DNA from 4 places in the Pectobacterium carotovorum genome. Region 2 is predicted to be linked to each of the others. Evidence: predicted binding sites of a transcription regulator. Region 2 holds the regulator's gene; each other region holds the start of a gene.

The links. The regulator PurR, encoded in region 2, represses purine synthesis genes. The targets are predictions, from matches to a motif close to CANGCAAACGTTTGCNTG.
Region 1: a site for PurR is predicted at 5,827-5,844, ahead of purM (phosphoribosylformylglycinamidine cyclo-ligase). Genes of this name have one in related genera too.
Region 3: a site for PurR is predicted at 3,861-3,878, ahead of carA (glutamine-hydrolyzing carbamoyl-phosphate synthase small subunit). Genes of this name have one in related genera too.
Region 4: a site for PurR is predicted at 2,234-2,251, ahead of tusA (sulfurtransferase TusA). Genes of this name have one in related genera too.

Annotation. Positions count from the first base shown of each region.
Region 1 covers NZ_JAXAFK010000001.1:455,915-464,116, reverse strand. The annotation lists gene R9X49_RS01925 (DUF4276 family protein) at 1-568, shown strand, start outside; gene R9X49_RS01920 (M48 family metalloprotease) at 745-2,181, shown strand; gene arsC (arsenate reductase (glutaredoxin)) at 2,196-2,573, shown strand; gene hda (DnaA inactivator Hda) at 2,651-3,358, opposite strand; gene uraA (uracil permease) at 3,458-4,747, opposite strand; gene upp (uracil phosphoribosyltransferase) at 4,977-5,603, opposite strand; gene purM (phosphoribosylformylglycinamidine cyclo-ligase) at 5,944-6,981, shown strand; gene purN (phosphoribosylglycinamide formyltransferase) at 6,981-7,619, shown strand; gene R9X49_RS01885 (ABC transporter substrate-binding protein) at 7,900-8,202, shown strand, end outside.
Region 2 covers NZ_JAXAFK010000001.1:1,986,275-1,994,476, reverse strand. The annotation lists tRNA gene R9X49_RS08810 (tRNA-Val) at 1-18, opposite strand, end outside; gene R9X49_RS08805 (MATE family efflux transporter) at 179-1,552, opposite strand; gene R9X49_RS08800 (riboflavin synthase subunit alpha) at 1,795-2,430, shown strand; gene cfa (cyclopropane fatty acyl phospholipid synthase) at 2,492-3,643, opposite strand; gene purR (HTH-type transcriptional repressor PurR) at 3,969-4,994, opposite strand; gene R9X49_RS08785 (YnhF family membrane protein) at 5,398-5,487, shown strand; gene R9X49_RS08780 (C40 family peptidase) at 5,585-6,436, opposite strand; gene R9X49_RS08775 (Grx4 family monothiol glutaredoxin) at 6,779-7,129, shown strand; gene rnt (ribonuclease T) at 7,241-7,912, opposite strand; gene gloA (lactoylglutathione lyase) at 8,058-8,202, opposite strand, start outside.
Region 3 covers NZ_JAXAFK010000003.1:398,507-406,708, reverse strand. The annotation lists gene ileS (isoleucine--tRNA ligase) at 1-320, shown strand, start outside; gene lspA (signal peptidase II) at 317-832, shown strand; gene fkpB (FKBP-type peptidyl-prolyl cis-trans isomerase) at 832-1,305, shown strand; gene ispH (4-hydroxy-3-methylbut-2-enyl diphosphate reductase) at 1,286-2,236, shown strand; gene dapB (4-hydroxy-tetrahydrodipicolinate reductase) at 2,834-3,655, shown strand; gene carA (glutamine-hydrolyzing carbamoyl-phosphate synthase small subunit) at 4,101-5,249, shown strand; gene carB (carbamoyl-phosphate synthase large subunit) at 5,264-8,202, shown strand, end outside.
Region 4 covers NZ_JAXAFK010000004.1:107,925-116,126, forward strand. The annotation lists gene R9X49_RS17635 (zinc/cadmium/mercury/lead-transporting ATPase) at 1-1,788, shown strand, start outside; gene tusA (sulfurtransferase TusA) at 1,923-2,168, opposite strand; gene R9X49_RS17645 (7-cyano-7-deazaguanine/7-aminomethyl-7-deazaguanine transporter) at 2,385-3,062, shown strand; gene R9X49_RS17650 (DcrB family lipoprotein) at 3,374-3,940, shown strand; gene R9X49_RS17655 (MFS transporter) at 3,990-5,186, opposite strand; gene yhjD (inner membrane protein YhjD) at 5,316-6,332, shown strand; gene R9X49_RS17665 (sugar kinase) at 6,499-7,431, shown strand; gene R9X49_RS17670 (pitrilysin family protein) at 7,499-8,202, opposite strand, start outside.

The DNA.
Region 1 (8,202 bases), 1.5 Mb from region 2:
TAATGCGATTCTGGCACAAACCAGTCGAGGTCATAAAGGTGGCATTGTCAGCTATGGAAAAGTGAAACATCAAATAACCAGGCTGTGTCAGCAAGATAAGAAAGCCTGGGTAACCACGCTGATTGATTATTATGGCCTCCCGACTGATTTCCCAATGGTTGGGCAAGGTAAATCTGTTAATGAAGATATATATTCGTGGATCGAGGATTTGGAAAACGCCTTTGATGCCGATATTGCTCAGCCTAATTTTATCCCTAATTTTTTATTACATGAATTTGAGGCGTTGTTATTTTGCGACCCAGAAAAATTCGCAGATTGGCTTGAAGACAAAAAGCCGATAATTAAACTTAACAATATTAAGCTTGCGTTCGATTCTCCTGAATTCATTAACAATAGTCCACAAACGGCTCCGTCAAAACGTATTCTTGCGGCGATACCTGAATACCAAAAGACACTGCATGGGCCACTGATTGCCGCTGATATTGGGTTGGATACGATTCGTCGGCAATGTCCTCACTTTGCAGGCTGGCTACAGCGTCTGGAGGCATTGAAACCAGCCCATGCCTGATAAATTGATCGTTGTACCATGAAATTTATGCCGTGCAGTGCCCTCTTCACCACGTTTTTCCCGCTCGGGCATTTCTTTGTCTGCCGTCGCTGGCTAAGATAGTTGGCAGAATGCTTTCACGTTAGCTGTTGATAAGGTTATCTTCCGTTATGTCTATTCGGTTAAGAAAAACGGTCATGTCTGTCCTGCTAGGGGCGTTACTGGCTGGCAACCTGCTTCCTGCTCAGGCCGACACGCAGGATCGGCTGCCGGATATCGGCACCACTGCGGGCGGCACGCTCAGTATCAATCAGGAACTGGCTATGGGGGATTTTTACGTCCGCCAGCTACGGGCCGGCGCGCCGCTTATCAACGATCCGCTACTGTCCAATTACATTAATCAGCTCGGCAACAGATTGGTCAAACAGGCCGATTCGGTACGCACGCCGTTCCACTTTTACCTGATTCGCAATGACGACATTAACGCCTTCGCCTTCTTTGGCGGCAACGTGGTACTGCATTCCGCGCTGTTCCGCTATGCCGATAGTGAAAGCGAACTGGCCTCCGTGCTGGCGCATGAAATCTCTCACGTTACCCAGCGTCATCTGGCACGCAGCATGGAATCACAGCAGCGCAGCGCCCCGCTCACCTGGGTTGGCGCCTTCGGCTCCATTCTGCTGGCAATGGCGAACCCTCAGTTAGGCATGGCAGCACTCAGCGGCACCATGGCGGGTGCGCAGCAAGGGATGATTACCTTTACGCAGTCCAACGAACAAGAGGCTGACCGCATCGGTATTCAGGTGTTGCAGCGCGCGGGGTTCGATCCGCAAGCTATGCCGAATTTCCTGCAAAAACTGGCAGATCAATCGCGTTATGCGTCAAAACCACCGGAAATGTTGCTGACTCACCCCTTGCCGGAAAGCCGCCTGTCCGACGCCCGTAACCGCGCCAACCAAATGCGCTCAACGCCGGTACAGTCTTCTCAGGATTTCCTGTTCGCCAAAATACGCACCTTTGGTATGTATGGCTCACCAGATCGTCCGCTGAGCAACGATCTGCTGGAGCAATGGGAAAAAGGCAACGTGCGGGAGCAACTGGCCGCGAAATATGGCCGCGCGATTCAGTTTTATCAGGCGAAGAAGTACGATGAGGCGCGTAATGTGCTGCAACCACTGCTAAGCAGCGCACCTGAAAACCCGTGGTTTCTGGATATGATGACCGATATTGATCTGGGACAAAACCGCGCGACGCAGGCGATCAGCCGCTTACAAAACGCCCCCGGGGCGCAGGCTAATCCGGTACTTCAGTTGAATCTGGCGAATGCCTATGTAGAAGGGAAACAGCCTGCCGCTGCCAGCAAAATACTGTATCGCTATACTTACGCGCACCCCGACGATTCAAACGGCTGGGATCTGCTGGCGCAAGCCGCAGCAGCACAAGGACAGCGGGCGGAAGAACTGGCCGCACGAGCAGAGAGTCTGGCACTCAGCGGCCAGCTCGATCAAGCTATTCGGCTACTGAGTAACGCGAGCTCACTGGTTAAATTGGGGAGTCTGGAACAGGCGCGCTACGACGCCCGCATCGACCAGCTTCGTCAGTTGCAACAGCGTTTCCGCCAGTACCAGAAATCCTGATAAGGAGCATGACGATGACACAATCTTCAACCCAAACCTCCGTGACGATTTACCATAACCCACGCTGCTCCAAGAGCCGCGAAACGCTGGCGCTATTGCAGGAACACCATGTTACGCCCAACGTCGTGCTCTATCTCGACACGCCGCCCGATGCCGCGACGCTGGCTCAGCTCATCCGGCAGTTGGGCTTTAACAGCGCACGCGAATTGATGAGAACCAAAGAAGAGGTTTATCAGCAGTTGGGGCTGTCCGACGCCGCGCTGACGGAAGCACAGCTGATTCAGGCGATGATCGATAATCCGAAGCTCATCGAGCGCCCCATCGTCGTGGCACACGGTCAGGCACGTATTGGCCGCCCGCCGGAACAGGTGCTGGAAATACTGTCGTTGTAAAAAATGGCGGTAAAAAATAGTTGTAAACGCGAGACGTGAACGATCCTCAATGGCGATCTTTTAACAGCGATCGCTAACTACAGACCGAGGATCTCTTTCACAAAAGGAATGGTCAGCTTGCGCTGTGCAGTGATGGAAGCATGGTCGAGCTGATCGAGCGTCATAAATAACGTACGCATTTCCCGATCCAAACGCTTAAGCAGAAAACGACTCACGTCTTCCGGCAATTCGAACCCGCGCAGTCTGGCACGCAGCTGTAGCGCTTCCCCTTTCTCATCATCCGACAGCGGTTGCAGCTTGTAGATTTGTCCCCAATCGAGACGAGAAGCCAGATCGGGCAGATGTAAATTCAGCTGACGCGGCGGACGATCGCCGGTAATCAACAACCGGGCACGTCCTGTTTCCTGAATGCGGTTATACAGATTAAACACCGCCATTTCCCACTCTTCATCACCCGCAATCGATTCGATGTTATCGATACACACCAGCGCCAGTTGTTCCATGCCTTCCAGCACGTCCGGCACAAAATAGGCGCGTTTATCTAACGGCACATAGCCCACCGCGCGTTCCTGGCGCGACAGTTCAGCGCAGGCAGCATGCAGCAGATGGCTGCGCCCGCCCCCTTCACGTGACCAGAAATAGATGTAGCTGCCATGCTCCTGATGCAGAGCATTATTAATGGCGGCAAGAAGAGACGCGTTTTCACCCGGATAGAAACTGGCAAATGTTTCGTCATCGGGTAAGTAGAGTGGCAATGAAAGCTGTGCCGGCGTGTTCAGAATCACCTCAAGCAAAACGGGCAGGAAATCGGATCGAGTTTATCACAGAAACCGGGCCCTGTTGAGGACGCGATATGCACGGCCTCAACAGGGAAACTGACGCGGTTATGGACGTACGTCGTTCTCTTCCGGCGCATCGAGGATCTCTTCCTCTTTGCGGAACAGGCTAATAACCTTAAATACCAGACTCATCCCGATACCGACAACGGTCGCCAGCGCCATGCCTTTCAGCTCGGTCGCGCCCAGATGCACTTTCGCGCCGCTAACGCCGATGATCAGGATCACGGAGGTCAGGATCAGGTTTTGCGCTTTGTTGTAATCCACTTTGGATTCAATCAGTACGCGAATACCAGACGCCCCAATCACGCCGTACAGCAACAGCGATACGCCGCCCATGACGGGAACGGGTACAGCCTGAATCGCCGCCGCCAGTTTGCCCACGCAGGAAAGCAGAATCGCGAGGATTGCTGCACCGCCGATCACCCAGGTGCTGTACACTTTGGTAATCGCCAGCACACCGATGTTTTCGCCGTAGGTCGTGTTCGGCGTGGAGCCAAAGAAACCGGACAGCACGGTAGAAATGCCGTTGGCGAACATGGAGCGGTGCAGCCCCGGTTCACGCATCAGATCTTTCTTCACGATATTCGCCGTCACCACCAGATGGCCGACGTGCTCTGCAATCACCACCAGCGCCGCAGGCAGAATCGCCAGAATGGCAAACCACTCAAAGCGCGGCGTATAGAATGTCGGCATCGCGAACCAGTGCGCTTCACGAATCGGGGTCAAATCCACCACGCCCAGCGCGAACGACAGCGCATAACCTGCCAGTACCCCGATCAGAATCGGAATGATCGCCAGGAAACCGCGAAACAGCACCGATCCCAGAATGGTGATCGCCAGCGTCGCCAGTGAAATTGTCACCGCAGTGGAATCGACAGAAGCGCCATCGGCAGGCAGCAGCCCGGCCATTCCCGCCGCCACACCAGCCAGCTCAAGGCCGATAACCGCAACAATCGCCCCCATCGCCGCAGGCGGAAACAGCACATTCAACCAGCCAGTCCCCGCTTTCTTAACAATCAGCGCCACGAGACAGAACAACACGCCGCACATGATGAAACCACCCAGCGCGACTTCGTACCCCAGCGGTAGCAGCAGTAAAACCGGAGAAATGAACGCGAAGCTCGATCCCAGGTATGCCGGGATTTTTCCCTTACAAATGAATAAATACAGCAGCGTACCGACACCGTTGAATAACAGTACGGTTGCCGGATTGATCTTGAACAGAATGGGTACCAGTACGGTAGCGCCAAACATCGCAAACAGATGCTGGAAACTCAACGGGATGGTTTGTAACAAGGGTGGTCGTTCACTTACCCCGATGGCGCGACGAGTCATCTTCAATATCCTCTGTAGTGTTGTTATCTAGTGTTGCTATTTATGTGTGCAGGTAGACCCGCACTTATTATCACAGCCAGACGCACCCCGCCCCACCGTAGTGAAGCAGGAAAATGGTGACTGCTGATGTATAAAAGAGCCGCGTGTGACGTAACACGGGCTATGGCAAACCATAGGGAATACTTAGGTTCCCGCCAAAAAAAAGCCGACTAATAAGTCGGCTTACCTGTTATTTCGTACCAAATATTTTATCGCCCGCATCGCCCAGGCCCGGCATGATGTAACCCTGCTCGTTGAGGCCTTTATCGATGGATGCTGTGTAAAGCTCAATATCCGGGTGAGCTTTTTCCAGTGCGGCAATCCCTTCTGGAGCCGCGACCAACACCAACACCTTAATGCTGTGGCAGCCTGCTTTTTTCAGCAGATCGATCGTCGCGATCATTGAGCCGCCGGTCGCCAGCATTGGGTCAACCACCAGCGCCATGCGCTCTTCGATATTGGAAACCAACTTCTGGAAATAAGGAACAGGTTCCAGCGTTTCTTCATCACGGTAGATGCCGACAACGCTGATACGCGCGCTAGGGACATTTTCCAGCACGCCTTCCATCATTCCCAACCCTGCACGCAGAATCGGTACGACGGTAATTTTCTTGCCTTTGATCTGATCGACTTCAACCGGACCGCACCAGCCATCAATGGTGACCTTTTCGGTTGCCAGATCGGCCGTTGCTTCGTAAGTCAGCAAACTTCCCACTTCGGAAGCCAGCTCACGAAAACGCTTAGTGCTAATATCGTTCTCACGCATCAAACCCAGTTTGTGTTTGACGAGTGGGTGTTTCACCTCGACGATCTTCATCATTATCTCCCCATCGGCTAGTGGACGGACAAAAACGCCAAGCGCGTTTTTAAACACCGCTTGCGGCGGCCCGCAGGGCGGCGGGCACGAGAGCCCGTCGTAAAAAAAATCGCGGGATTATACCGCCTTTTTTACTTAGCGCCATATGATTAAGCCTGATCCAGATCAACCGAGAAGAGAAATTGTCGCCATCAACGAAAAATAGCCAGCCGATGACTCATCACTCGCAAACGATTGCCTACACTGTTAGAATTAGCGCGCACTATTTTTACCACAGTATGTTTTCTAAATAATACCGTGTTTTCTGAATACGACCCGTAACCTTCGTGGGGACTCAGCAGTGACCGACAAAACCTCTCTCAGCTATAAAGACGCAGGCGTGGATATCGATGCAGGCAATGCATTGGTCGACCGTATCAAAGGTGTAGTGAAACAGACCCGTCGCCCGGAAGTTATGGGTGGATTGGGTGGTTTCGGTGCCTTGTGCGCCTTACCGCAAAAATACCGCGAACCGATTCTGGTTTCCGGCACTGACGGAGTCGGCACCAAACTGCGCCTGGCGATGGATCTGAAGCGCCACGATACGATTGGTATCGATCTGGTTGCGATGTGCGTAAACGATCTGGTGGTTCAGGGCGCTGAGCCGCTGTTCTTCCTCGACTATTACGCCACGGGCAAACTGGATGTCGATACCGCTGCCAGCGTGATTACCGGTATCGCGGAAGGCTGTAAGCAATCAGGCTGTGCGCTGGTCGGTGGCGAAACTGCCGAAATGCCGGGCATGTACCACGGCGAAGACTACGACGTTGCTGGCTTCTGCGTCGGTGTTGTAGAAAAATCAGAAATCATCGACGGCAGCAAAGTCCAGAACGGCGATGTTCTGGTTGCCCTCGCGTCCAGCGGCCCACACTCAAACGGCTATTCTCTGGTACGCAAAGTGCTTGAAGTCAGCAAAACTGATCCAGAGCAGTTCGAACTGGAAGGCAAACCGCTGGCCGATCACCTGTTGGCACCGACCAAAATCTACGTGAAATCCATACTGTCCCTGATTGAGAAAGTGGACGTCCATGCGATTTCTCACCTGACTGGCGGCGGCTTCTGGGAAAATATCCCACGCGTTCTGCCAGAAGGTATGCAGGCGACTATCGACGAATCCAGCTGGCAATGGCCTGCGGTTTTCAACTGGCTGCAACAGGCTGGGAATGTCAGCCGCCACGAAATGTATCGCACTTTTAACTGCGGTGTTGGTATGATCATCGCACTGCCAACCGAACAGGCAGACGAGGCCGTTGCATTACTCAACAGCAGCGGCGAAAACGCATGGAAAATCGGCGTCATTACTCAAACCGATGCCGGAGACGCAGTGGTTATTAACTGATGAAAAACATCGTTGTGCTGATTTCAGGTCATGGAAGCAACTTACAGGCGTTGATTGACGCCTGTAAGAACGGACGCCTCAAGGGAAAGATCGCCGCCGTATTCAGTAATAATGCGGAGGCGTACGGGCTAGAACGCGCACAGAATGCGGATATTCCTACGTGCGTCCTGAACCCTGAAGACTTTGCCGACCGTGCTGCATTTGATGCCGCACTAGCAAACGAAATTGAGCAATATGATCCGGCGCTGGTGATCTTAGCAGGCTACATGCGGATTCTTAGCCCGGACTTTGTTGCCCAGTTTGCCGGCAAAATGCTGAACATTCACCCTTCTCTGCTACCTAAGTATCCCGGCCTGCATACGCACCGCAAGGCGCTGGAAAATGGCGATCGGGAACATGGAACTTCCGTACATTTTGTCACCGATGAACTGGACGGCGGCCCACTGATTCTGCAAGCGAAGGTACCTGTATTTAGTGACGACACCGAAGAAAGCCTGAGCGAGCGCGTAAAAACGCACGAGCACACGATTTATCCGATGGTCATTAACTGGTTCCTGAATGGCAGACTGGTGATGCGGGATAATGAAGCCTGGCTGGACAGCGTGCGTATTCCACCGCAGGGCTACGCCGCCGAGTAATTCTGTCTGTTCATCATCTTAGTAAGGCTCTCCTCGGAGCCTTACTTCCCTATATTGCTTATTCTTCTTTGCCTCTTTCTTTTCCTATCCACGCGAAGCACCGCTGTTTTCACGCCTCTCTCTACGCTTTAAATATTTACTAATCTTTACGAAAAAAAATCACTAAGCCTCGGATAAAAAAGAAGATTTCCCTCAACCGAAATTACACGTACTTTTCATCGGTTGAAAACGAAAATGACAATGATTATCTTTCCCCATCCTAAATTCTGTGAACTCCATCATGCGTACTGCCTTACTGCTTTGCCTGCTTTTTCTCAGCCCGCTTTTGCAGGCAAAAACCGTCACTGACATTTTGGGTCGACAGGTGGAGATCCCAGATAGCCCCCAGCGCATCATTCTGGGCGAGAGTCGCATGCTGTATACGCTGGCGCTGCTTCAGCCTGATAACCCGGCAAAGCATGTCGTCGGCTGGCCGGGCGATATGGCGCGCTACGATGCACAAAGCTGGTCACGCTATACCGAAAAGTTCCCACAGCTTAACCAGATCCCACTGTTAGGTAACGGCAGCCTGCAAGCGATGAAC
Region 2 (8,202 bases):
CAACTGAGCTATGAACGCATTGAGATACCGGGCTGCCTGTCTGACAGCGATGCGAATAGTAGCGAGCAAGGGGAAAGCTGGCAAGAGGAAAAATGCAATTTTGTGCTCTTGCCAGCGCGATTGCTGGGGTTGTATCCATTGTGTTGTTTTTTTCGACTCAAAATGGATAAAACGTTATCTAGCGAGCCGCGCGCGCTAAAATCTGTGCGGCAGGCTGGCGCTGAAGAAAACGAATCCGCGTCACCATCATCACTGCCGCTGCCGTCAGGCCAATGATGAAACCGCACCAGAAACCCGCGGGTCCCATGCGTGGGACGATGATATCCGTCAACGCCAGCAGGTAGCCGCTCGGTAACCCCAGCACCCAGTACGCCGTGAACGTAATATAGAAAATCGACCGGGTATCTTTATAGCCGCGCAATACGCCACTGCCGATGGCCTGAACGGCATCGGAGATTTGATAAACGGCAGCCAACAGCATGAGCTGAGAAGCCATCGCCACCACCAGCGGATCCTGATTGTAGAGCAGGGCGATAGGCTCGCGCAGCAGCGTGGTGAAAATGGCCGTACAGCTGGCTAACGCCACGCCAGCCAGAATGCCGGTGTAGGCGGCAATCCGGGCGTTCTCAACCGAACCTTCTCCTAAACGATGTCCGACGCGAATGGTGGTAGCAACGCCAACCGAGAGCGGAAGGACGAACATCAGCGAGCTGAAGTTCAGGGCAATCTGGTGACCGGCCACATCGACGACGCCCAGCGGCAACACCAACAGCGCCACCACGGCAAACAAGGTGACCTCGAAAAGCAGCGCCAGCGCGATAGGTAAACCGAGACCAAACAAACGCTTTAATACGGAAAAATCCGGGCGGAATGTAGGACGATGCTGGCGGATATCGCGTAGCCAGGAGGCGCGTCGGGTGTAGGCCATCATCAATAGCATCATGATCCAGTAAACCGACGCGGTAGCGACGCCGCAGCCTACGCCGCCCAGTTCGGGCATGCCAAATTTACCGTGGATAAAGATATAGTTGATCGGGATATTGATTAATAACCCGATGAACCCAATCATCATGCCGGGGTAGGTTTTGGACAGCCCTTCGCACTGGCAGCGCAAAACCTGATAGAACAGATAGCCAGGTACGCCCCACAGCAGCGCATGCAGGTAGCCAATGGCCTTCGCCGCCAGCTCCGGCGAATCGTCGCTCATCAGGTTAATGGCATATTCCCCCTGATACAGCGCCAGCATCGTAAATACAGAAATAATGGCGGCCAGGAAAAAGGATTGTCGCACCTGATGCGAGATGCGATCGCGTCGGCCGGAACCGTTGAGCTGTGCGACAACGGGCGTCAGTGCCAGCAGCAGACCGTGGCCAAAAAGAATGGCGGGTAGCCAGATAGAGGTTCCCACGGCGACGGCGGCCATATCGGTGGCGCTATAAGCGCCTGCCATGATGGTGTCAACGACCCCCATCGATGTTTGAGACACTTGCGCAATAATGACAGGAACAGCAAGCGCCAATAATTTACGCGCTTCTGTCAGATACTGTTGCACGGATACCTTCCTTGAATGACTTGACTGCGGAATAAATAATTTAGATATGAAAAACAGATCGGGACAAAGAGGGAGTCATTGTAACGACTTAACGAAAGTAAACCAGCATGGAAGAGAATATATTCTTTTTGTTACGCTACGGTTTCGATAGCAATGTAGTGTGCGGTATTCCGGTTTGGATTTCCGCGAAATATCGGGCACACTGCACCAAATCATTTCTTTGTTTTTAAGAGGCAAACCGTATGTTTACCGGTATTGTGCAGGGCACCGCGCCGGTGGTGTCGATTGAAGAAAAATCCAATTTCCGCACGCACGTTGTCCAGCTCCCGCCTGATCTGCTGCCCGGACTTGTGCCCGGTGCCTCGGTGGCGCACAACGGCTGCTGCCTGACGGTAACCGCCATCGAGGGCGATCGTGTCAGCTTCGATCTCATGAAAGAAACGCTGCGACTAACGAATCTGGGCGATATTCATGAAGGCGATGTTGTGAATATTGAGCGTGCCGCGAAATTCGGTGACGAGATTGGTGGACACGTCATGTCGGGTCACATCATGTGTACGGCGGAAGTGGTGAAGATTCAGGTTTCAGAGAATAACCATCAGATTTGGTTCCGTCTGGCAGATGAAGCGCTGATGAAATACGTGCTGCATAAAGGCTTTGTTGGGATTGATGGTATCAGCCTGACGGTAGGGGAAGTGACTCGCGGGCGTTTCTGCGTGCATTTAATTCCCGAAACGCTGAACCGTACTACGCTGGGACAGAAACGTCTGGGACATCGCATCAATATTGAAATCGATCCGCAGACACAGGCCGTGGTGGATACGGTCGAGCGCGTGTTGGCCAGCAAGCAGGCGAGCGACCTGGGCAAAGAAGAGTAATTTCCTCGTTGCCTGTTCTTGTAAACCGGACGAATAACCTCGTCCGGTTTTTTCTTTTCTGTCAGCGTGAAACGCGTAATCCACCCTCGATCCCATCCAGACTGAACACGACTTGCCAGAGCTGGAGTGTTCTTGCTCTGAAGGCACCAGCGCAGAGGTTCAGGTAGTAGCTGAACATCCGGCGGAAGCGGGCAGGGTAGCGTGTGGAAAGCAGTGGCCAGCTTTGCTGAAAGCGCGTATGCCACGCCATTAATGTGCGATCGTAATCGGCACCGAAATTGTGCCAGTCCTCCATCACCATGTAAGGCTCGCTCGCCTGCGCAATGTGCTGTATGGAAGGGATGCAGCCGTTGGGGAAGATGTATTTATGAATCCAGGGATCGACATGCGGATCGGTCTTATTGGCCCCGATGGTATGCAGCAGAAACAGTCCGTTAGGCTTTAGGTTACGCCGTACGACGCGAAAATAGCGGTCATAGTTGCGCGGCCCGACGTGTTCAAACATGCCAACCGATACTACGCGGTCAAATTGCCGATCGAGATCGCGGTAATCCTGTCGTTCAATGGTGACGTTCAGATTCTGACAGCGCTGCTGTGCCAGCATTTGCTGCTCTTTGGAAATGGTGATGCCATAAACCGAAACGCCGTAGTGACGCGCCGCGAACTCGGCAAGCCCGCCCCAGCCGCAGCCGATATCCAGCAGCGTCATCCCCGATTTGAGCTGGAGCTTTTCGCAGATCATAGCGAGTTTATCTTCCTGCGCCTGTTCCAGCGTTTGTGCCTGTTTCCAATAGGCGCAGGAATATTGCATATAAGGATCCAGCATCAGGGTAAAGAGATCATTACCTAAATCGTAATGGGCTTTACCGACAACCTGAGCACGCCTGCGGGATTGCAAATTCGTGACGCGGGAGAGGGCGACCCGCGTGAGATCGTGCAGGCGACGGGGTAACTTAGCCTCCAGCCCCGCCCGCAGGACGCGATGGGAAAACATATCCAGCCGTTCACACTCCCACCAGCCATCCATGTAACTTTCTCCCAGCCCCAGCGATCCCTCGCGCATAGCACGTTTAAAAAAACCGGGATGAGTCACGCGGATGTCAAAAGGGCGGGGGCCGTTGATGGTGATATCTGCGGTATTCAACATGTCTTGCACGATGTGGAACCAGGGCGCGATATCGTCATCCCATTCTTCTGTATAAGGTAAACCCATCATGTCTCCTTAACTTTATGTAAAAGTATCGTAAAACACACCAGGACAACACTTATCGCAGCCGAGGTATCGGCTGTCACCAGAGAAAATGAAACACGGTATTATACCCGTCATACTTCAAGCCGCATGTACGTTGGCTACGTTCGCTCACCCGAATCACTTACTTGAGTAAGCTCATCGGGATTCCCTCGCTTGCCGCCTTCATGCAACTCGAATTATTTAGGGTATAGAATTAGAACGGCTTCAGCCAGCCTACAAGAGAGCGGGCTGAAGCAGAGAGGGGAAGCAGACAGGAATAAGAAAATCGTCTGTACAGAACTCGCGGCTAGCGGCGATAGTCGAGGTAAGGGCCGTCTGCAACCGAGCGGCGTTCTATCAGGGTCGGATGCACTTCGATCACGTGCGCATCTTCTCGCTTACTGGTAATGCGATCCAGCAGCATCGCAAAGGCGGACTGCCCCAGACGCTCTTTCGGCTGATGAATGGTGGTCAGCGCAGGCGTAAAGAAACGCGCGTGGCGCACGTTGTCATAACCGATCACCGAAATATCCTGCGGCACGCGCAGACCCAGTTCGTCTGCCGCACAGATAGCGCCCATCGCCATGATATCGCCACCGCAGAATACGGCCGTTGGCCGCTGTTTCTGCGCGAGAATTTGATGCATGGCTTTATAACCAGATTCCGGCTCGAAATCGCCCTGAACAACCCACTCTTCGCGTACGGTGATGTCAGCTTCTTTCAGCGCTTTTAAAAAGCCGAGGTAGCGCCCGCTGCCGGTGTTACGTTCTTGAATACCGGGAATGGCACCGATATCCCGATGACCGCGTTCGATCAGGTAGCGACCTGCCATATAACCGCCTTCAAAGGCGTTATCGATAATCGTATCGGTAAAATCGCTGTGCATCTGGCCCCAGTCCATCACGACCATCGGGATGCTGCGATAGTCTTCCAGCATAGCCAACAGCTCAGGTGGATATTCGGCGCACATTACCAGCAGGCCGTCGACGCGTTTTTGCGCCAGCATGGAGAGATAAGCGCGCTGTTTACCAATGTCGTTATGCGAATTACACAGTACCAGCGTATAGCCTTTGGCATAGCAGCTGTTTTCGACGGCTTCGATGATCTCGGCGAAATAGGGGGCTTCGCTGGATGTGGCCAGCAAACCGATTGATTTGGTGTGATTAACTTTGAGGCTGCGGGCGACGGCGCTGGGCGAATAGTGCAATTCTTTGATTGCCGCCCTGACGGCTGCCTTAGTCTCTTCGGCGACGAAACGTGTTTTATTGATCACGTGCGATACGGTTGTGGTAGAAACGCCAGCACGCTTTGCCACATCTTTAATCGTTGCCATCTAAAAATGACTCCTGAACTTACCTGTTACAGACGTAAGTATATTGTTAATCGTTTGCCTACGTTTAATGTTCTTCTTCTAAGCTAAAAAACAGGATTTCAGAAGGAGAATGCCGAATGTTATACCGAAGGGATCTGGGTTGACGTTTTTCGACCGATACGCAGCGCTTTCATAAACAGCGGATTGTGTCCGATTTATCATGAAAGGGAAAGGGCTAATTTATACTATTAGTGATGCATTCGTCCGAGATTTTTCACTGGAATTATGAAAGAATCGTAATAACCCTATTATTTGTAGCTTTAACTGCCTAAATGGGTTCGGCTGTGAATGGCGGTGTCTTTTTTCAGATGACGCTTTCAGGTGAAATTTTCAGCTAAATTTGTTCGCTAATAAGGAGTAGTTTATGGATACAGATCTGAAGATGTCTTTACTGACAACCGTTGGCTCGTTGGCTGTGATCATCGCGTTTAGTTTTATTGCGGTGCTGAACTAACCGAACGGCGCCTCTGCACCGGTGAGGTATTCAGACACGTTGATGTTGTATACATAAACGTGTCTGAATCGTTCTTCTTCGATACCGAACCTGTTTTTTAACGAATCGTCTGCGGTGTCACTACGCGACGCGCGCCAACGTAGTGTTCCTGCCAATAATCTTCACTCAGCTTGCTGATTCGAATATCTGAACCTGTACGCGGCGACTGGATAAATTTCCCTTCTCCCAGATAAACCCCGACGTGATCGGCTGCGCCACGATTATTGATGCGGAAGAAGACCAAATCGCCACTTTCCAGCTCGCTCTTTTTGATCGGAGCGGCATCACGCAGGTGATACATTTCGTTAGCAGTGCGTGGAATTTGGATCTTAACGACATCTTTATACGCGTAATAGACCAGTCCGCTACAGTCGAATCCGGTAAAGGGAGATGAGCCGCCCCAGTGGTAAGGCTTGCCTATTTGGCTCATCAGCTTATTCATTGCTGTCGTTTTGGCATGTTGATAACGTTTTTTATGCGCTGCGCTCAGCGCCATTCCTTTTTCAGTGGGGGCCGGATTTTTATCCGCTTTTCCCTTGAGCGCGGTCTTCTTCAGCCCAGTTTTGACTCTGGCCTGTGCCGTTGTTTGCTTATCTTCTTCAGGCTTCAGCTTTTTGAGATTTTTTTTCACTAGCGCGGGCGTGCTGCTTTGCGTCCGTGACGGTTTTTTTTCTGTTGATTTGTTCGCGCTGCGGGGTTTGGTTTTTGTGCTAGCTGCGGTAGGTTCTGGTTTTTTGCTTTTGATCGGTGTCGGTGATTTAGCATTACCCTTTGTCTGACGGCTTTTCTTATTGGTTTCTTCAACGGTGCTTTTCTTCGGCGCAGAATGCGGGGTATGCGGCGCAGCCTGAACGACGTTCAGGGATAGATTGCTGAAAAATAATATAAAAAGAGTAATAAATAAGCGCATAATAAAAGTGACCGAACATAATCCTTAACTCGCTCAATCCGCACAGTATTCCTGAAAACGGCGGCATAAAAAAGTGGGCATGGTCGCTTTATTCATACAGAATAGTGAAAAAACGTTAATAGTTGTTTTTTTGATTGATTTATCAACGCTTTCTGGTGTTGATTTCATCAAGGGCGAATAACTTGCAGGGAAAATACCCCTACAAAAAATGGCGTTTTTTTGTGGCCAGTGGCATCGGTACAATATCACTGAGTCAATGTCGCTGTCGTAGTATCTCTGACGGCGGCTCATGGCTAGCGTTTTGGACGTTAGCCATCCTATAAGGTTTAAGGAAGCAAGAAGATGACGACACCGACAATTGAAAAAATTCAGCGCCAAATTGCTGAAAACCCGATTCTGCTGTACATGAAAGGCTCCCCGAAATTGCCAAGCTGCGGTTTTTCCGCACAGACGGTTCAGGCGTTGTCTGCATGTGGCGAGCGTTTTGCGTATGTTGATATTTTACAGAACCCGGATATCCGCGCTGAGCTGCCAAAATACGCGAACTGGCCGACATTCCCACAGCTGTGGGTTGACGGTGAGCTGATTGGCGGTTGTGATATCGTGGTTGAAATGTTTCAGCGTGGCGAACTGCAACCGCTGATCAAAGAAACGGCTGACAAATACAAAGCGCAGCAGACCGATCAAGAGTAATGTTTTCTTTTGACGTAATGACGATGCCAAATGTTGTTACGATGCGAGCGTAAATCCTTCCAGCGGGTGCCTTATGGCACCCGTTTTTTGATCTCTGGCTTTTCCGTTTTTTCAGTCTTCGGCTGACGCGTCTTCCAGCGAGTTTTCTTCCAGCGCAATCGGCCACCCGCCCAGACGTTTCCAGCGGTTAACCAGCTCACAGAACAGCAATGCCGTCTGATTGGTATCATACAGTGCTGAGTGTGCCTGGCTGGAGTCAAACGCAATACCCGCGGTAATACAGGCTTTCGCCAGAACGGTTTGGCCTAACACCAGCCCGCTGAGTGCCGCGGTATCGAAGGTTGCGAAAGGGTGGAACGGGTTGCGTTTTAGGCTACAGCGCTCCGCTGCCGCCATCATGAAACTGTGATCGAAGGTGGCATTATGCGCCACGATAATGGCGCGGTTGCAGCCTTGATCCTTGATCCCTTTACGCACGACTTTGAAAATTTCATGCAGCGCATCATATTCGCTCACGGCACCGCGTAGTGGGTTGGTGGGATCAATGCCGTTAAACGCCAGCGCGGCGGGTTCGAGGATCGCGCCTTCGAATGGTTCAACATGAAAATGTAGCGTTTCATCTGGCTGTAACCAACCGTCTTGATCCATTTTTAATGTTACTGCCGCAACTTCCAGCAAGGCATCGGTTTTCGCATTAAATCCGGCGGTTTCAACATCAATCACTACCGGGTAAAACCCACGAAAACGGCCGCTCAGGGCGTTCAGATCACTTTTATCAGCCATTTGTCTCTTAGTTGTTAGCAAAACGCAGCGCGCATTATTGCAAATTTTGACTGGAGATGCAGCATACCGTTGCCGTTCAAACGGTGGAGGTGGCAGAAGAAGGGGGAGGACAGGTGCCGATGCAGCACCTGTAGAATGCAGGAGATTAATGGCCGATGCCGTTACCCGCATGGGCGTTTTCGATCAGTTCGATTTTATAGCCGTCTGGATCTTCAATGAACGCGATGACGGTTGTGCCGCCTTTGACCGGACCAGCTTCGCGCGTGACATTGCCACCTGCTTTGCGGATA
Region 3 (8,202 bases), on a different contig from region 2:
TCGGCGGATCGCTGGAAGCCTCTGTCACGCTGTACGCCGATGCCAATCTGGCGGGCAAACTGAACCAGCTGCGTCAGGAACTGCACTTCGCGCTGTTGACGTCAAAAGCGCTGGTAGAACGTTATGAAAATGCGCCGGATAGCGCGCAGGCAACGGAACTCACCGGACTGAAAATTGCCTTAAGTGAGGCAGAAGGGCACAAGTGTCCACGCTGCTGGCATTACGAGACGGATATCGGTAGTAATGCCGATCATCCTGAAGTGTGTGGTCGCTGTGCGACTAACGTGGGCGGTAACGGCGAAGAGCGTAAATTTGTCTGATGAATAAGATCTGTTCGAGTGGACTGCGCTGGCTCTGGCTGGCGGTGCTGGTTTTAGTTATCGATCTTGGCAGCAAGCAGTGGATTCTTGCCCACTTTGCGCTGGGGGATACGGTACCAGTTATGCCTTCTCTGAATCTGCATTACGCCCGTAACTACGGCGCAGCATTCAGCTTCCTGGCGGATAAAGGCGGCTGGCAACGCTGGTTCTTTGCCGGTATCGCGATTGCTATCGTGGTTGCGCTGCTGGTGATGATGTACCGTGGCAGCGTCAAACACAGGCTGAATAACATTGCGTATTCGCTGATTATCGGCGGTGCGTTGGGCAATCTGTTTGATCGGACATGGCATGGGTTTGTCGTCGATTTCATCGATTTCTATGTCGGTGACTGGCACTTTGCCACGTTTAACCTGGCCGATACCGCCATCTGTATTGGTGCGGCGCTCATCGTACTGGAAGGGTTTTTCAGTACGCATGATGATACTGATACCGTTAAGCAAAAGGGTCACTGATGTCCGAGACTGTGCAGCACAACAGCGCGCTGCTGGTGCATTTTATTCTCACGCTGGAGGATGGCTCCACGGCCGAGTCTACGCGTGAGCGCGGCAAGCCAGCGCTGTTCCGCCTTGGCGATAGCAGCCTGTCTGACGCGCTGGAACAAAATCTGTTGGGATTGAAACGTGGCGATAAGCGCAAGTTTACGCTGCCGCCGGAGTCGGCCTTTGGGCCGACCAATCCAAACCTGATCCAGTTCTTCTTGCGTCGTGATTTCGCCCAGACCGGCGTGCCGGATGTTGGCACCATTATGCTGTTCAGCGGCGTTGCCGGGAATGATATGCCGGGGATTATCCGCGATGTGACCGAGGAATCGGTCACCGTGGATTTCAATCATCCTCTGTCCGGTCAGGCGATTACCTTCGATCTCGAAGTGCTGGATATCGATCCCGTACAACAGGAGGTGTCCCATGCAGATCCTGCTGGCTAATCCACGCGGCTTTTGTGCCGGTGTCGATCGTGCTATCAGCATTGTGGAGCGCGCGCTGGAGCTTTTTGGTACGCCGATCTACGTCCGTCATGAAGTGGTACATAACCGTTATGTGGTTAACGGGTTGCGCGAACGTGGTGCCATTTTTATTGAGCAGATTGAAGACGTGCCGGACGGTGCGATTCTGATTTTCTCGGCACATGGCGTTTCGCAAGCGGTACGCAATGAAGCAAAAAGCCGTGACCTGACGGTATTCGATGCCACCTGCCCGCTGGTAACCAAAGTGCATATGGAAGTGGCCAGAGCCAGTAAGAAAGGTGTAGAAGCGATTCTTATTGGGCATGCCGGACACCCTGAAGTTGAAGGGACGATGGGTCAGTACAGCAATGCGGATGGTGGCATGTATCTGGTGGAATCCCCCGAGGATGTCTGGCAGCTACAGGTAAAAGACGAAAGCAACCTGTGCTTTATGACGCAAACCACGCTTTCTGTTGATGATACCTATGCGGTGATTGATGCGTTGCGCGAACGTTTTCCGCAGATTGTCGGGCCGCGTAAAGATGATATCTGCTATGCCACGACCAATCGTCAGGAAGCGGTTCGCCATTTGTCGGATAAGGCGGATGTCGTGTTTGTTGTGGGCTCTAAAAATTCCTCAAACTCTAACCGTCTTGCTGAATTGGCACAGAGAGCGGGGAAAGCGGCTTATCTGATTGATTCAGCCGAAGATATCCAGGAGTCATGGGTAGAGGGCGCTTCGCATGTTGGGGTAACCGCAGGCGCATCCGCACCGGATATCCTGGTACAACAGGTGATTCAGCGCCTGAAAGCATTAGGCGGCAAGGTTGCCGTTGAAATGCAGGGGCGTGAAGAAAACATCGTCTTTGAAGTGCCGAAAGAGCTGCGTGTTGAAGTCAAACAGGTAGATTAACGCTGTTTCTGTGGTAGGGCTTCGGCCCTACCGCTGTTATGCCCGTCATACTTCAAGTTGCATGTGCGTTGGCCGCGCTACTCGGTCCACTTACGTGGACCTCGCCCGCTGGGGCCGCTGCAAGCAGCGTTCAAATCTGCCTCTGGCAGATTTGTCAGTCACCCGAATCACTTACCTGAGTAAGCTCATCGGGATGAAATGAGAGACATCCTGTCTCTCACCGGAGGCCAGCCGTTGGCTGGTCAAATTCGTTCCCGACGAATTTGTCCTTCTCTTGCCGCCTTCCTGAAACTCGAATTATTTAGGGCATATCTCTCCCCTGTATTCACTCATGAAAATGTTAATGCATAAAAATGAATTTTTATGCGTTATGTCATGTGGTTTATTTTTAACCTTCCCTGCATGTCTTCAAACGCATCACGGTTTTTCATCGCTTCCAGACGCGATTCTGCTGCCTGTGATGAGACAGTTTTGCTGATTTTCTGCGGCTTCAAACAGTATTTTCTAATCTGGCGGTAAATCCGCTGGCGATAGTGCGCAGTGCCCGTTAACCTGATGTTATTTTTATGTCGTCAGGATCAAAAAGAGAGAGACATTATGAAGGATTCATCCATCCGTATTGCGGTTGTAGGTGCGGGCGGCCGTATGGGACGCCAGCTGATTCAGGCCATCGAGCAAATGGACGGCGTGGTATTGGGCGCGGCGCTGGAACGTTCTGGTTCGTCTCTGATAGGCAGCGATGCAGGTGAACTCGCCGGGCTGGGTAAAAATGGTATTACCGTGAATGAAAGCCTGGATGCCGTACAGAATGATTTCGATATCTTGATCGACTTCACCCGTCCGGAAGGCACCTTAGCGCATTTGGCATTTTGTCGTCAGCACCGTAAGGGCATGATTATTGGGACAACCGGCTTTGATGACGCAGGGAAGGCGGCGATTAAGCAGGCTGCACAAGATATCGGAATTGTGTTTGCCGCGAACTTCAGCGTTGGCGTCAATGTTATGCTGAAGCTGCTGGAAAAAGCGGCGAAGGTCATGGGCGACTATACTGATATCGAAATCATCGAAGCACACCATCGCCACAAAGTGGATGCGCCGTCTGGCACCGCGCTGGCGATGGGCGAAGCGATTGCCGATGCGCTGGGACGCGATCTGAAGTCTTGTGCCGTGTATGCGCGTGAAGGTCATACCGGTGAACGCGATCCGAAAAGCATTGGTTTTGCGACCGTGCGGGCGGGTGACATTGTCGGTGAACATACGGCGATGTTTGCGGATATTGGCGAGCGCGTTGAGATTACCCACAAGGCATCCAGCCGTATGACGTTTGCCAATGGTGCGGTAAGAGCCGCTATCTGGATTGGTTCGAAAGAAAGCGGTCTTTTCGATATGAGAGATGTGCTTTATCTGGATGATTTATAGTTTTTAATTTTTTATAAAAAATTATATCTTACTGATAAAGGTGATTATTTTTAATATCACCTTTATTTTTAAGCTTTTGGTTTAAATTTTTTACTATTATTTGTTTTTATCTGTTTTTTATTCGTGTTTTTAGCGGCAATACTTCCCCTTTACTCCTGAAATGCCCTTTGCTGGCGATTTGTTATCCTTATTTTAACGATGTTGCCTCGCAACCGTTTACTTACCTAAGTTGATGTGGTTTTTTACGTCAGTGGGCGGCTATTTATTTCGGAAAGCATAAAAATAAGAGAAAAAAAGCGGTTTGGGTAGACAATCAGGAAGACCATCATTAAAATGCGCCCAATTTGCCAAAAATTGGCCTTACAGGTAGTTTTTGCATTGATTTAGTGGCTCGAATCTGAATTAATATGCAAATAACGTGATTGTTTATTCCTTGGAGGGTGTTTTGATTAAGTCAGCGCTATTGGTTCTGGAAGACGGAACCCAATTCCACGGTCGGGCCATTGGGGCAGAAGGGTCGGCAGTGGGGGAAGTGGTCTTCAATACGTCGATGACCGGTTATCAAGAAATCCTTACTGATCCTTCCTATTCCCGCCAGATTGTCACTCTCACTTATCCCCATATCGGTAATGTCGGCGCCAATGCCAACGATGAAGAATCCCCCTCTGTACAGGCTCAAGGTCTGGTTATTCGCGATTTACCTCTGATTGCCAGCAACTACCGTAGTGAAGAAAGCCTGTCTGAATACCTCAAACGCAACAACATCGTCGCCATTGCTGATATCGATACCCGTAAACTGACCCGTCTGCTGCGTGAAAAAGGCGCGCAGAATGGCTGCATCATCGCGGGCGATGCGCCGGATGCCGCTGTCGCGCTGGAGAAAGCGAAAGCCTTCCCTGGGTTGAAGGGAATGGATCTGGCAAAAGAAGTGACGACGGCAGAAAGCTACAGCTGGTTACAGGGAAGCTGGACGCTGGAAGGTGAATTGCCTGCGGCGAAAAACGAAAGCGAACTGCCTTACCACGTAGTGGCTTATGACTACGGTGTGAAACGCAACATTTTGCGTATGCTGGTGGATCGCGGCTGCCGCCTGACGGTTGTTCCGGCGCAGACACCTGCCGAAGATGTGCTGAAGTTGAATCCAGACGGTATTTTCCTTTCTAACGGCCCGGGCGACCCAGAGCCGTGTGACTACGCGATTCGCGCGATCAAAACCTTCCTGGAAACGGATATTCCGGTATTCGGTATCTGCTTGGGTCACCAACTGCTGGCGTTGGCGAGCGGTGCGAAGACCATCAAAATGAAGCTGGGTCACCACGGCGGCAACCATCCGGTAAAAGATCTGGATAACAACTGCGTGATGATCACCGCACAGAACCACGGCTTTGCGGTTGATGAAGATAATCTGCCTGACACGCTGCGCGTCACGCATAAATCCCTGTTTGACCACACGGTTCAGGGGATTCACCGCACGGATAAGCCAGCGTTCAGCTTCCAGGGACACCCTGAAGCGAGCCCTGGCCCGCATGATGCTGCGCCACTGTTCGACCACTTTATTGACTTGATTCAGACTTACCGTTCTTCAGCTAAATAATCAGGAGCGAGAAAATGCCAAAACGTACAGATATTAAAAGCATCCTGATTCTGGGCGCAGGCCCGATTGTTATCGGCCAGGCGTGTGAGTTTGACTACTCGGGTGCACAAGCCTGTAAAGCGCTGCGTGAAGAGGGTTACCGCGTTATTCTGGTGAACTCCAATCCAGCAACCATCATGACCGACCCGGAAATGGCCGATGCGACCTACATCGAGCCGATTCACTGGGAAGTGGTGCGCAAAATCATTGAAAAAGAGCGTCCAGACGCGGTGCTGCCAACGATGGGCGGCCAGACCGCGCTGAACTGTGCGCTGGAGCTGGAACGTCAGGGCGTGCTGGCCGAATTCGGCGTCACCATGATTGGTGCAACGGCGGATGCGATTGATAAAGCAGAAGATCGCCGCCGCTTTGACGTCGCGATGAAGAAGATCGGTCTGGATACCGCGCGTTCCGGCATTGCACACAATATGGAAGAAGCGCTGGCTGTCGCGGCCGACGTCGGCTTCCCGTGCATCATCCGTCCTTCCTTTACGATGGGCGGCACCGGTGGGGGTATCGCTTACAACCGTGAAGAGTTTGAAGAGATCTGCGAACGCGGTCTGGATCTGTCACCAACCAAAGAGCTGTTGATCGATGAATCGCTGATCGGTTGGAAAGAGTACGAGATGGAAGTGGTGCGTGATAAGAACGACAACTGCATCATCGTCTGCTCCATCGAGAACTTCGATGCGATGGGGATCCACACCGGAGACTCCATCACCGTTGCACCTGCGCAAACGCTGACCGATAAAGAATATCAAATCATGCGTAACGCCTCGATGGCGGTACTGCGTGAAATCGGCGTAGAAACCGGCGGTTCTAACGTCCAGTTCTCGGTGAACCCGAAGACAGGTCGTCTGATTGTAATTGAAATGAACCCGCGCGTGTCACGTTCTTCCGCGCTGGCGTCTAAAGCGACGGGCTTCCCGATTGCAAAAGTCGCGGCCAAACTGGCGGTGGGTTACACGCTCGATGAGCTGATGAACGACATCACCGGTGGCCGTACGCCAGCGTCTTTCGAACCTGCTATCGACTACGTTGTGACTAAGATTCCACGTTTCAACTTCGAGAAATTTGCTGGTGCCAACGACCGTCTGACCACGCAGATGAAATCTGTGGGTGAAGTGATGGCGATTGGCCGCACGCAGCAGGAATCCCTGCAGAAAGCACTGCGTGGCCTGGAAGTGGGCGCAACCGGCTTCGATCCGAAAGTGGATTTAGACGACCCTGAAGCACTGACCAAAATCCGCCGCGAGCTGAAAGATGCGGGTGCCGAGCGTATCTGGTACATCGCCGATGCCTTCCGTGCGGGGATGTCTGTTGATGGCGTGTTTAACCTGACTAACGTTGACCGCTGGTTCTTGGTGCAGATTGAAGAGCTGGTGCGTCTGGAAGAGCAGGTCGCAGAAAAAGGCGCAACTGCGCTGGATGCCGAGTTCCTGCGTATGCTGAAGCGTAAAGGCTTTGCCGATGCGCGTCTGGCGAAACTGGCTGGCGTGGCGGAAAGCGAAATTCGCAAGCTGCGCGATAAGTTCGACCTGCACCCGGTGTACAAGCGTGTTGATACCTGTGCGGCAGAATTCGCGACCGACACGGCTTACATGTACTCCACGTATGAAGAAGAGTGTGAAGCTAATCCGAGTCAGGACCGTGACAAAATCATCGTACTGGGCGGCGGGCCGAACCGTATCGGTCAAGGGATCGAATTTGACTACTGCTGCGTCCACGCTTCACTGGCGCTGCGTGAAGATGGCTATGAAACCATCATGGTCAACTGCAACCCGGAAACCGTTTCAACAGACTATGACACGTCAGACCGTCTGTATTTCGAGCCAGTAACGTTTGAAGACGTGCTGGAAATTGTCCGTATCGAGAAGCCAAAAGGCGTTATCGTGCAGTACGGCGGCCAGACGCCGCTGAAACTGGCGCGTGCGCTGGAAGCGGCAGGTGTGCCGGTTATCGGTACCAGTCCGGATGCGATTGACCGTGCAGAAGACCGTGAACGGTTCCAACAGGCGGTTAATCGTCTGGGGCTGAAGCAGCCTGCTAACGCTACGGTAGCGACGATTGAACAGGCGGTAGAAAAAGCGCGTGGCATCGGCTACCCGCTGGTTGTCCGTCCTTCTTATGTTCTGGGCGGCCGCGCGATGGAAATCGTGTATGACGAAATTGACCTGCGTCGCTACTTCCAGACCGCCGTTAGCGTGTCTAACGATGCGCCTGTTCTGTTAGACCGTTTCCTTGACGATGCTATCGAAGTCGATGTCGATGCGATCTGTGACGGTGAGCGTGTACTGATTGGCGGCATCATGGAGCACATCGAGCAGGCAGGGGTTCACTCCGGTGACTCAGCGTGTTCACTGCCAGCCTACACGCTGAGCAAAGAGATTCAGGACGTGATGCGTCAGCAGGTTGAAAAACTGGCGTTTGAACTCTGCGTTCGCGGCCTGATGAACGTGCAGTTCGCGGTGAAGGATAACGAAGTTTATCTGATTGAAGTGAACCCGCGTGCGGCACGTACCGTACCGTTTGTCTCGAAAGCCACTGGCGTTCCGTTGGCGAAAGTCGCAGCTCGTGTGATGGCAGGCAAAACGCTGGCTGAACAGGGCGTCACGAAAGAAATTATCCCGCCGTACTACTCGGTGAAAGAAGTGGTGCTGCCGTTCAACAAATTCCCTGGCGTCGACCCGATTCTGGGGCCGGAAATGCGTTCGACCGGTGAAGTGATGGGTGTTGGCCGCACGTTTGCTGAAGCGTTTGCCAAAGCGATGCTGGGCAGTAGCTCGCACATGAAGAAAACCGGACGCGCGCTGCTGTCGGTACGTGAAGGCGATAAGGCTCGCGTGGTAGATCTGGCGGCCAAGCTGCTGAAGCACGGTTTTGAACTGGATGCGACGCACGGCACGGCGATTGA
Region 4 (8,202 bases), on a different contig from region 2:
GGGCTTTCCCTGCTAAGCGAGCGCGGCGGGCAGATCGCGTTTATCGCGACCACGATTGTCGGGCTGGTGCCGATCCTGAAAAAAGCGGTGCAGCTCATTCGCACGGGCACGCCCTTCGCGATTGAAACGCTGATGAGCGTGGCTTCCATCGGGGCGCTCTTGATTGGCGCTACCACCGAAGCCACGGTCATTTTGCTGCTGTTTATGCTGGGCGAATACCTGGAGTCTTACGCGGCAAACCGCGCACGGCGCGGCGTAACAGCACTGATGGCGCTGCTTCCCGAAGACGCCACGGCGATCGTCAACGGGCAACGGCGTCTCGTGCCTGTCGCCAGTCTGGTTCCTGGCGATGTGATTGAAGTCGCGCCCGGCGGGCGACTCCCCGCCGATGCGGAGCTCTTGAACAGCGACGCCAGCTTTGATGAAAGCGCCCTGACCGGCGAGTCGGTACCCATTGAGCGTACGCCGGGTGAGAAAATTGCCGCCGGCAGCCTGTGCGTCGATCGGGTCGTGCAGCTGCGCGTGGTGTCACAGCCGGGCAACAGCGCAATCGACCGCATTCTGCAACTGATAGAAGAAGCGGAAGAGCGCCGCGCGCCGATAGAACGCTTCCTTGATAAGTTCAGCCGCTATTACACGCCGGCCATCATGCTGCTGTCGCTGCTGGTAATTCTGGTGCCACCGCTACTGCTGGCGCAGCCGTGGCAAGAGTGGATTTATCGCGGTCTGACGCTGCTGTTAATTGGCTGTCCGTGTGCGCTGGTGATCTCAACGCCTGCGGCGATTACGTCCGGGCTGGCTGCCGCAACGCGCCGTGGGGCGCTCATTAAAGGCGGTGCAGCGCTGGAATCGCTGGGCAGTATCAAGACTATCGCATTTGACAAGACAGGCACGCTAACGGAAGGCAAACCGCAGGTGACGGACGTGTTACCCGCCGCAGGCATTAGCGAAACGGCGCTGCTGACGCGCACCGCCGCCGTGGAGTCGGGTTCCCATCACCCGCTTGCCAAAGCCATCGTCCAGCATGCGTTATCCAGCAGCACGTTCCTGCCCTTGGCAGAAAACCGCCAAGCGCTGGCGGGTATCGGCGTGGAAGGCACGATAGGTGGCAAACGGATTCAAGTCAGCGCGCCGACTCGCGTCGCGCCCGATCTGCTTGATGACGGCTGGTTGCAGCGTGTTAACGCACTGGAAAACGAAGGGAAAACCGTCGTGGTGGTGCAAGAAGACGACAGCCTGCTCGGCATACTGGCGTTGAGCGATACCCTACGCCACGATGCACGTGAAGCGCTGGATGCCTTGCAGCAGTTGGGGATCCGAGGCGTGATGCTCACGGGCGATAATCCTCGCGCGGCGGCGGCGATTGCGGCGACATTAGGGATCGATTACCGCGCCAGCCTGCTTCCTGCCGATAAGGTCACGGCGGTCAGCGAGTTGAGTAAACAGCATCCCGTGGCGATGGTCGGCGACGGCATCAACGACGCCCCGGCAATGAAGGCTGCAACCATCGGGATTGCGATGGGAAGCGGTACGGATGTGGCGCTGGAAACAGCCGATGCGGCACTCACGCACAGCCGTCTGACCGGGCTGGCTGCCATGATTAGCCTGTCGCGGGCGACGCAGCATAATATTCGTCAGAACATTGCCATCGCGCTGGGGCTGAAAGCCGTCTTTCTGGTCACCAGCATTCTGGGTATTACCGGGCTGTGGCTCGCCGTGCTGGCAGATTCCGGCGCAACGGCACTGGTCACCGCCAACGCGCTGCGGCTGCTGAGAAAACGGGACTAATATTACCGTTGCAGGCTGTGGATTGAAGGATCGAGATACACGGAGCGACCACGGGGCGAGGCCTCCCTACGGGAACCTCATCCCCGTGTTTCTCCTAATCACACACGTCAACGAACGGTATAACGCACTGAGTATTATTGGCCTTTGCGCAGCAGATACCGATAGGGAAGCTGCTCGGTTTCCTGTGCCAGAAGCTCATGCTCCATGTACACACAAAAACCGGGAATATCGCGGGTGGTGGCCGGATCGTCGGCAATAATCAGCAGCGTTTGCCCGGTTTCCATCTGGCGTACCGTCTTACGCACCATCATCACAGGCTCAGGGCAGCGCAGCCCCTGCGCATCAAGGGTTTTATCCGGGTTGGTAAAGGGATCGGTCATCAACGTTCTCAGTGCAGGAATCAAAAAACCGCCTTAGTTTACGCTGAGGATTTCCCGACGCAAGCGACGACAACGTTTGCGCAGAAAACAACCATCCTTTCCCGGTAAAACACATTGCATTAGCGAAGCAATTGCGTATTATGCCGCCGCGTTGCAGCATAAATCTGCACGTTATCTCTTGGGTTCCCTAACCCCAATAACCAAAAAGGTCACATTATGTATCGTTTTACTCCCCAGCAGCGGCTTACGGCGCTGATCTGGCTATCGTTGTTCCATGTCCTGATCATTACGTCGAGTAATTATCTGGTCCAGCTCCCGGTATTGATTTTCGGTTTTCATACCACCTGGGGCGCGTTTACCTTCCCGTTTATTTTTCTGGCAACTGACCTGACGGTACGGATTTTCGGTGCACCGCTGGCGCGTCGTATCATTCTGACCGTGATGGTGCCTGCGCTGGTGATTTCCTATCTGGTGTCGAGTCTGTTCTATCAGGGATCGTGGCAGTCGTTCGAGGCGTTAAGTCAGGTGAATATCGTCGTGGCGCGTATCGCCTGCGCCAGCTTCATGGCTTATGTTCTCGGCCAGATTCTGGATGTTCACGTCTTCAACCGCCTGCGCCAGAAACGCGCGTGGTGGGTCGCGCCGGCCGTGTCGACCATGTTTGGTAATTTCAGCGATACGCTGGCCTTTTTCTTCATTGCGTTTTACCGCAGCACCGATACCTTTATGGCAGCAAACTGGGTTGAAATCGCGATGGTGGATTATGCCTTCAAGCTGCTGATCAGCCTGGCGTTCTTCCTGCCGATGTACGGCGTGATGCTGAACATGGTGCTCAAACGTCTGAGCGAGCAGAAAGGCTCGACCGACTACCGCTCCGTCCGCAGCCACCATTAATGCCTATCGGGCGGCCATTTGCGCCGCCTTTTCTCATTAAGTCACTCATCGTTTTGTAAAAATAACGCAGGCAACAACAACGGTTTGCAACAACAAAATGCTTGTTTTTGCTATCTGAATAGGGTGCCATACTGTTATTACCTGTTTATACCCGTCATATTTCAAGTTGCATGTGCGTTGGCTGCGTTCACTCACCCGAATCACTTACCTGAGTAAGCTCATCGGGATTCCTTCCCTTGCCGCCTGCCTGAAACTCGAATTATTTAGGGTATAGAAAGATTACCTGTTCAAAAACGAGAGAAAGGGATCCCATGTCGAATGTAATCAAATACCTCGGTGTCGGCTTGCTTGTCGGCCTGCTTGCTGCCTGTGATGGCAAAACGGATGACGCCGCAAAAGCGGGCGCGCAAGATAAACCTGCCGCAGAAGCCAGCGCGGGTCAGAATATTGAATTAATGGAAGGCAAGATTGCGTTTACCCTGCCCGCCGATATGCGCGACCAGAGCGGCAAAGTCGGAACGCAGGCGAACAACATGCACGTTTACGCCAATGACAATGGGCAGAAAGCGGTCATCGTGATTCTGGGCGACAACACCACGGAAGAGTTGACCGTGCTGGCGCAACGTCTGGAAGATCAACAGCGCACGCGTGACGCCAACCTTCAGGTCGTGACCAACAAAACCATCGACGTTGACGGCAAGAAGCTGCAACAGCTCGACAGCATTATTACCAGCAGCGGGCAGCAGGCTTATTCCTCTGTCGTGTTGGGCAAAGTGGAAAACCAACTGCTGACGTTGCAGATCACGCTGCCAGCCAGCAATCAGCAACAGGCACAGAGCGAAGCAGAAGGCATCATCCATACCCTGAAGCTGAAATAATCGGTATTATCGTCGGACAGTAGCCACCGAGGTGGCTACTGTTGTTCTCTTATACGTTAACGATCCGCTGAGCCAGCCGCCACGTCAGCGCCAGACCGCATAGTCCCAGCAGCGCCGCCGCCAGATAAATAGAGGCGATACCGGTATAGGCCATCAGCACACCCGCCACCGGCCCGACGACACCCAGCGACAAATCGAGAAATATGGTATAGGTTGCCAGCGCACTGCCTTGATTCTGCGGCGAGACAGCCTGAACGGCGACAACGCCTAATGCCGGGAACACCAAAGAGAAACCCGCCCCCGCGAGGAATGCGCCGATTTCTGCCATCAGCGGTTGCGTCGCGCCCCAGACCAGCAGCAACCCCACGATCTCAACCACAAAGCACGCCATCGCCACGCGCAATCCGCCAAATCGCTGAATACTGTTAGGAAACACCAGCCGTGCGCCGACAAAAGCACAGCTGAAAATCGTCAGCGTCAGCGCTGCGCCCTCCCAGTTCCGATCGGCATAAAACAGCGTAATAAAGGTGGCGATCACGCCAAAACCCGCAGAGGCGATCGCCAGAATAATGCCGTAAACCCAGACTTTCCCCAGCACTTCGCGAAAAGGAATCTTTTTCCCCGGCGCAACCTGCACCGCCGGGCGCGGCAGCGCAAGCACAATCGCCACCGCTGCGATCAGGATAATGCACACGGAGAGCAGTTTTAGCCCACCGATATGGTTAAGCCAGACGCCGAGCGGTGCGCCAATCGCCATCGCGCCGTAGGTGGCAATACCATTCCATGAAATTACGCGTCCGATGTGTCGGGAACCCACCACGCCAACTCCCCAGAGCGTCGCGCCGGTCCCGGCAAAACTCTGTCCGGCCCCCAGAACGATACGCCCGAGACACAATAACAGCAGCGTAATCACCGGCGAGGCGTCGCTAAAGGCAGCCAGCAGGTAAAACACCCCGCTCAGCATGACGCCAGCCAGCCCCCAGACGACGATTTTCTTCGGCCCTTTTTCATCGGCGCTACGCCCCGCGTGCGGGCGGCTCAATAGCGTGGAGAAGTATTGCAGGCTGATCACCAGCCCGGCCCAGAAGGCGCTATAGCCAAGGTGATCGTGCACGTATCCCGGCAGCACCGCCAACGGCAGACCAATATTCAAATAGCTGGCGAAGTTGAACGCCACAATTGAAACGATGCGCAGATTAAGGCGCAGACCGCTCAGCGACGGCTCGGATGGGGAAGGTGTTGGCATGGAAAATTCACTCGCTTAACGTCCGTGTATGACGTACGTTCAGAAAAACATCGAAAAGTAACATTCTTATATTGTTGGTTATAATCAAGCTTATGCTAATAAACTAATCCCGAACACAGGAGAAACGCAATGCCTGTACCGGCAGACCCGGATCGCAAATCAACATCGTCACCCCCAGAAGGGGACACATCGCCACAGCAACCTCTCTCGTTTCTGGGCAAGAGCAAACGTCTGGCCGCTCGTATTCAGGCAATTCCCAGTGTGGCACACCTGATCCGCGCGGGCGAACGCTTCAACGATCGCATGGGCAACCAGTTTGGCGCGGCGATTACCTATTTTTCCTTTCTGTCGCTGATCCCGATTCTCATGGTGTCTTTTGCCGCCGTCGGTTTTGTGCTGGCCTCCAATCCCGATCTGCTGACAGGGCTGATTAACCGCATCGTTAACAGTATCAGCGATCCGAATCTGGCTACTACGCTGAAAAATACCGTCAACACGGCCGTGCAGCAGCGTACCACCGTCGGGATTACCGGTTTGCTGATCGCGCTCTATTCCGGCATTAGCTGGATGGGAAACCTACGTGAAGCGATTCGCGCCCAGTCGCGCGATGTGTGGGAACGGAACCCGAAAGACGAAGAGAAGATTTACTTTCAATACACGCGGGATTTCCTGTCGCTAACGGGCCTGGTCATTGCGCTTATCATTACGCTTTTCCTGACTTCCGTTGCTGGCACCGCGCAAAACATGATTGTGACCGCGCTGGGGCTGGATGGCATCGAGTGGTTGCGCCCCGCGTTGACGCTGATTGCCCTGTCGATCTCCATCTTTGCCAACTATTTGTTATTTCTGTGGATATTCTTCGTTTTACCGCGTCATAAACCCAAGCGCAAAGCGCTCTTTCGCGGCACGCTGATCGCCGCCGTGGGCTTTGAAGTCATCAAATTCGCGATGACCGTCGCGCTGCCTAAACTGGCCAGCTCGCCTTCTGGTGCCGCGTTCGGTTCAGTCATTGGCCTGATGGCGTTCTTCTATTTCTTCGCGCGTCTGACGCTCTTTTGCGCCGCCTGGATCGCAACGGCGAACTATAAAGGCGACACCTCGACAGATCAGAATGAACAAGAGAAAGAACCGCCGTCACCTCGCTAAAAGCAGCGGGAAAGCACTGGTTTTCCGATCTGCATCATGAAAAAATAAAACATCGTTTCAAGACTATTGACTCAGTCTCACGTAATGTTGAGACTGACGTTAATTTCCGCGTTTTTTATACCCAATAAACATCAGGTGCAGGGTACCTTTTCAAAGGCCAAAAGTGATGACAACTACTAACATTGCCGTAATCGGCGAATGCATGATCGAACTGTCGCAGAAGGGCACGGATCTTAACCGTGGATTTGGCGGCGATACGCTGAACACTGCCGTTTACATTGCCCGTCAGGTAAACGCCGATAAGCTGGGCGTGCATTACGTGACCGCACTCGGCACCGATAGCTTCAGTACCGAAATGGTTGCCGCCTGGCAAAAAGAAGGGGTGAAAACCGACCTGATTCAGCGACTGGACAACAAGTTGCCCGGTTTATACTTCATTGAAACTGACGCAAGCGGCGAGCGCACGTTCTACTATTGGCGCAATGACGCCGCTGCCCGCTACTGGCTGGACAGCCCGGAAGCAGAAAAGATCGGTCAGTCACTGGCACACTTTGACTATCTCTACCTGAGCGGCATCAGTCTGGCGATTCTGAACGCCGAAAGCCGTCAACGTCTCCTCGTCCTGCTGCGCGCCTGCCGCGCCAACGGCGGTAAAGTGATTTTTGATAACAACTACCGCCCACGTCTGTGGCAGAGCAAGGAAGAGACGCAACAGGCCTACACCGACATCCTGTCCTGTACGGATATTGCTTTCCTGACGCTGGATGACGAAGATATGCTGTGGGGCGCGAAGCCGCTGGAAGCAGTGTTGGAGCGGACGCACAATCTGGGCGTTAGCGAAGTGGTGATCAAACGCGGCGCGGATTCCTGCATCGTGTCAGAACGTGGACAAGCGCTGGTTGATGTCCCGGCGATCAAACTGCCAAAAGAAAAAGTGGTCGATACCACCGCAGCGGGCGATTCTTTCAGCGCAGGCTACCTGTCAGTGCGCCTGAATGGCGGCAGCACGCAGGAAGCGGCACAGCGCGGCCACCTGACGGCCAGCACGGTCATTCAATACCGTGGCGCGATTATCCCGCTTGAGGCAATGCCTGCATAAACAGGATGTCGCGTGATAATAAGATAAAGGCCGCAATTGCGGCCTTTTCTATTTACAGATTAATAACTTACTGTGCGGCGGGAGCCGTTTCCTGCGGTTTTGCTCCTTCAGGAACGGTCCCTTCAGGCGCAGCAGCAGCCGCGCTGGCAACCGGCTCGGTCACTGGTGTCATAATCCGGTCGTAGGCTTCCTGCAACGCCTTCATATTCGCTTCCGGCTCGCCGGGCTGTTGGATCAGCATCAGCGTCGTATCCTGTACCAGCTGCTGGTGCAGTTCCTGGTTCAGCATATCGAGCGTCAGCGCGGACAGATAGGTCTGGCGCAGTTTCTGATACTGCTCGGGAGCAATATCGACGACACCGTTTTGCTGAGAGCGCAGGCGCTGATCCATCAGGATGTCCGTGCTGGTACGCGCATAAGTGGCAAACAGCTTATTCAGCTCATCCGTCTTGCGCGCGATTAGCGCATCAAACTCTTGCTGTGTCAGCCCTTTTTCACGCAGCGTCGCCAGCTCACGCGCGATAAACGTCACGCCCGGCTCAACGCCTTCGCTATTCGGTACATCCATATTAATCGCGCACTGAGAGCGGGTATAAAACACATTGCAATCGAAGCGGAGGTTGTTGCCCTTCAGCGGACTCTTCTCCAGCACCTGCTGCAAGTGCCAGAACATCGCTTCCCGCGTCATATCGCCCAGCCAGTAGCGAACCAACGCCTGCGATTCACGAATCGGGTGCCACGGGGCATCCCACATCAGCGACAGCGTATCCT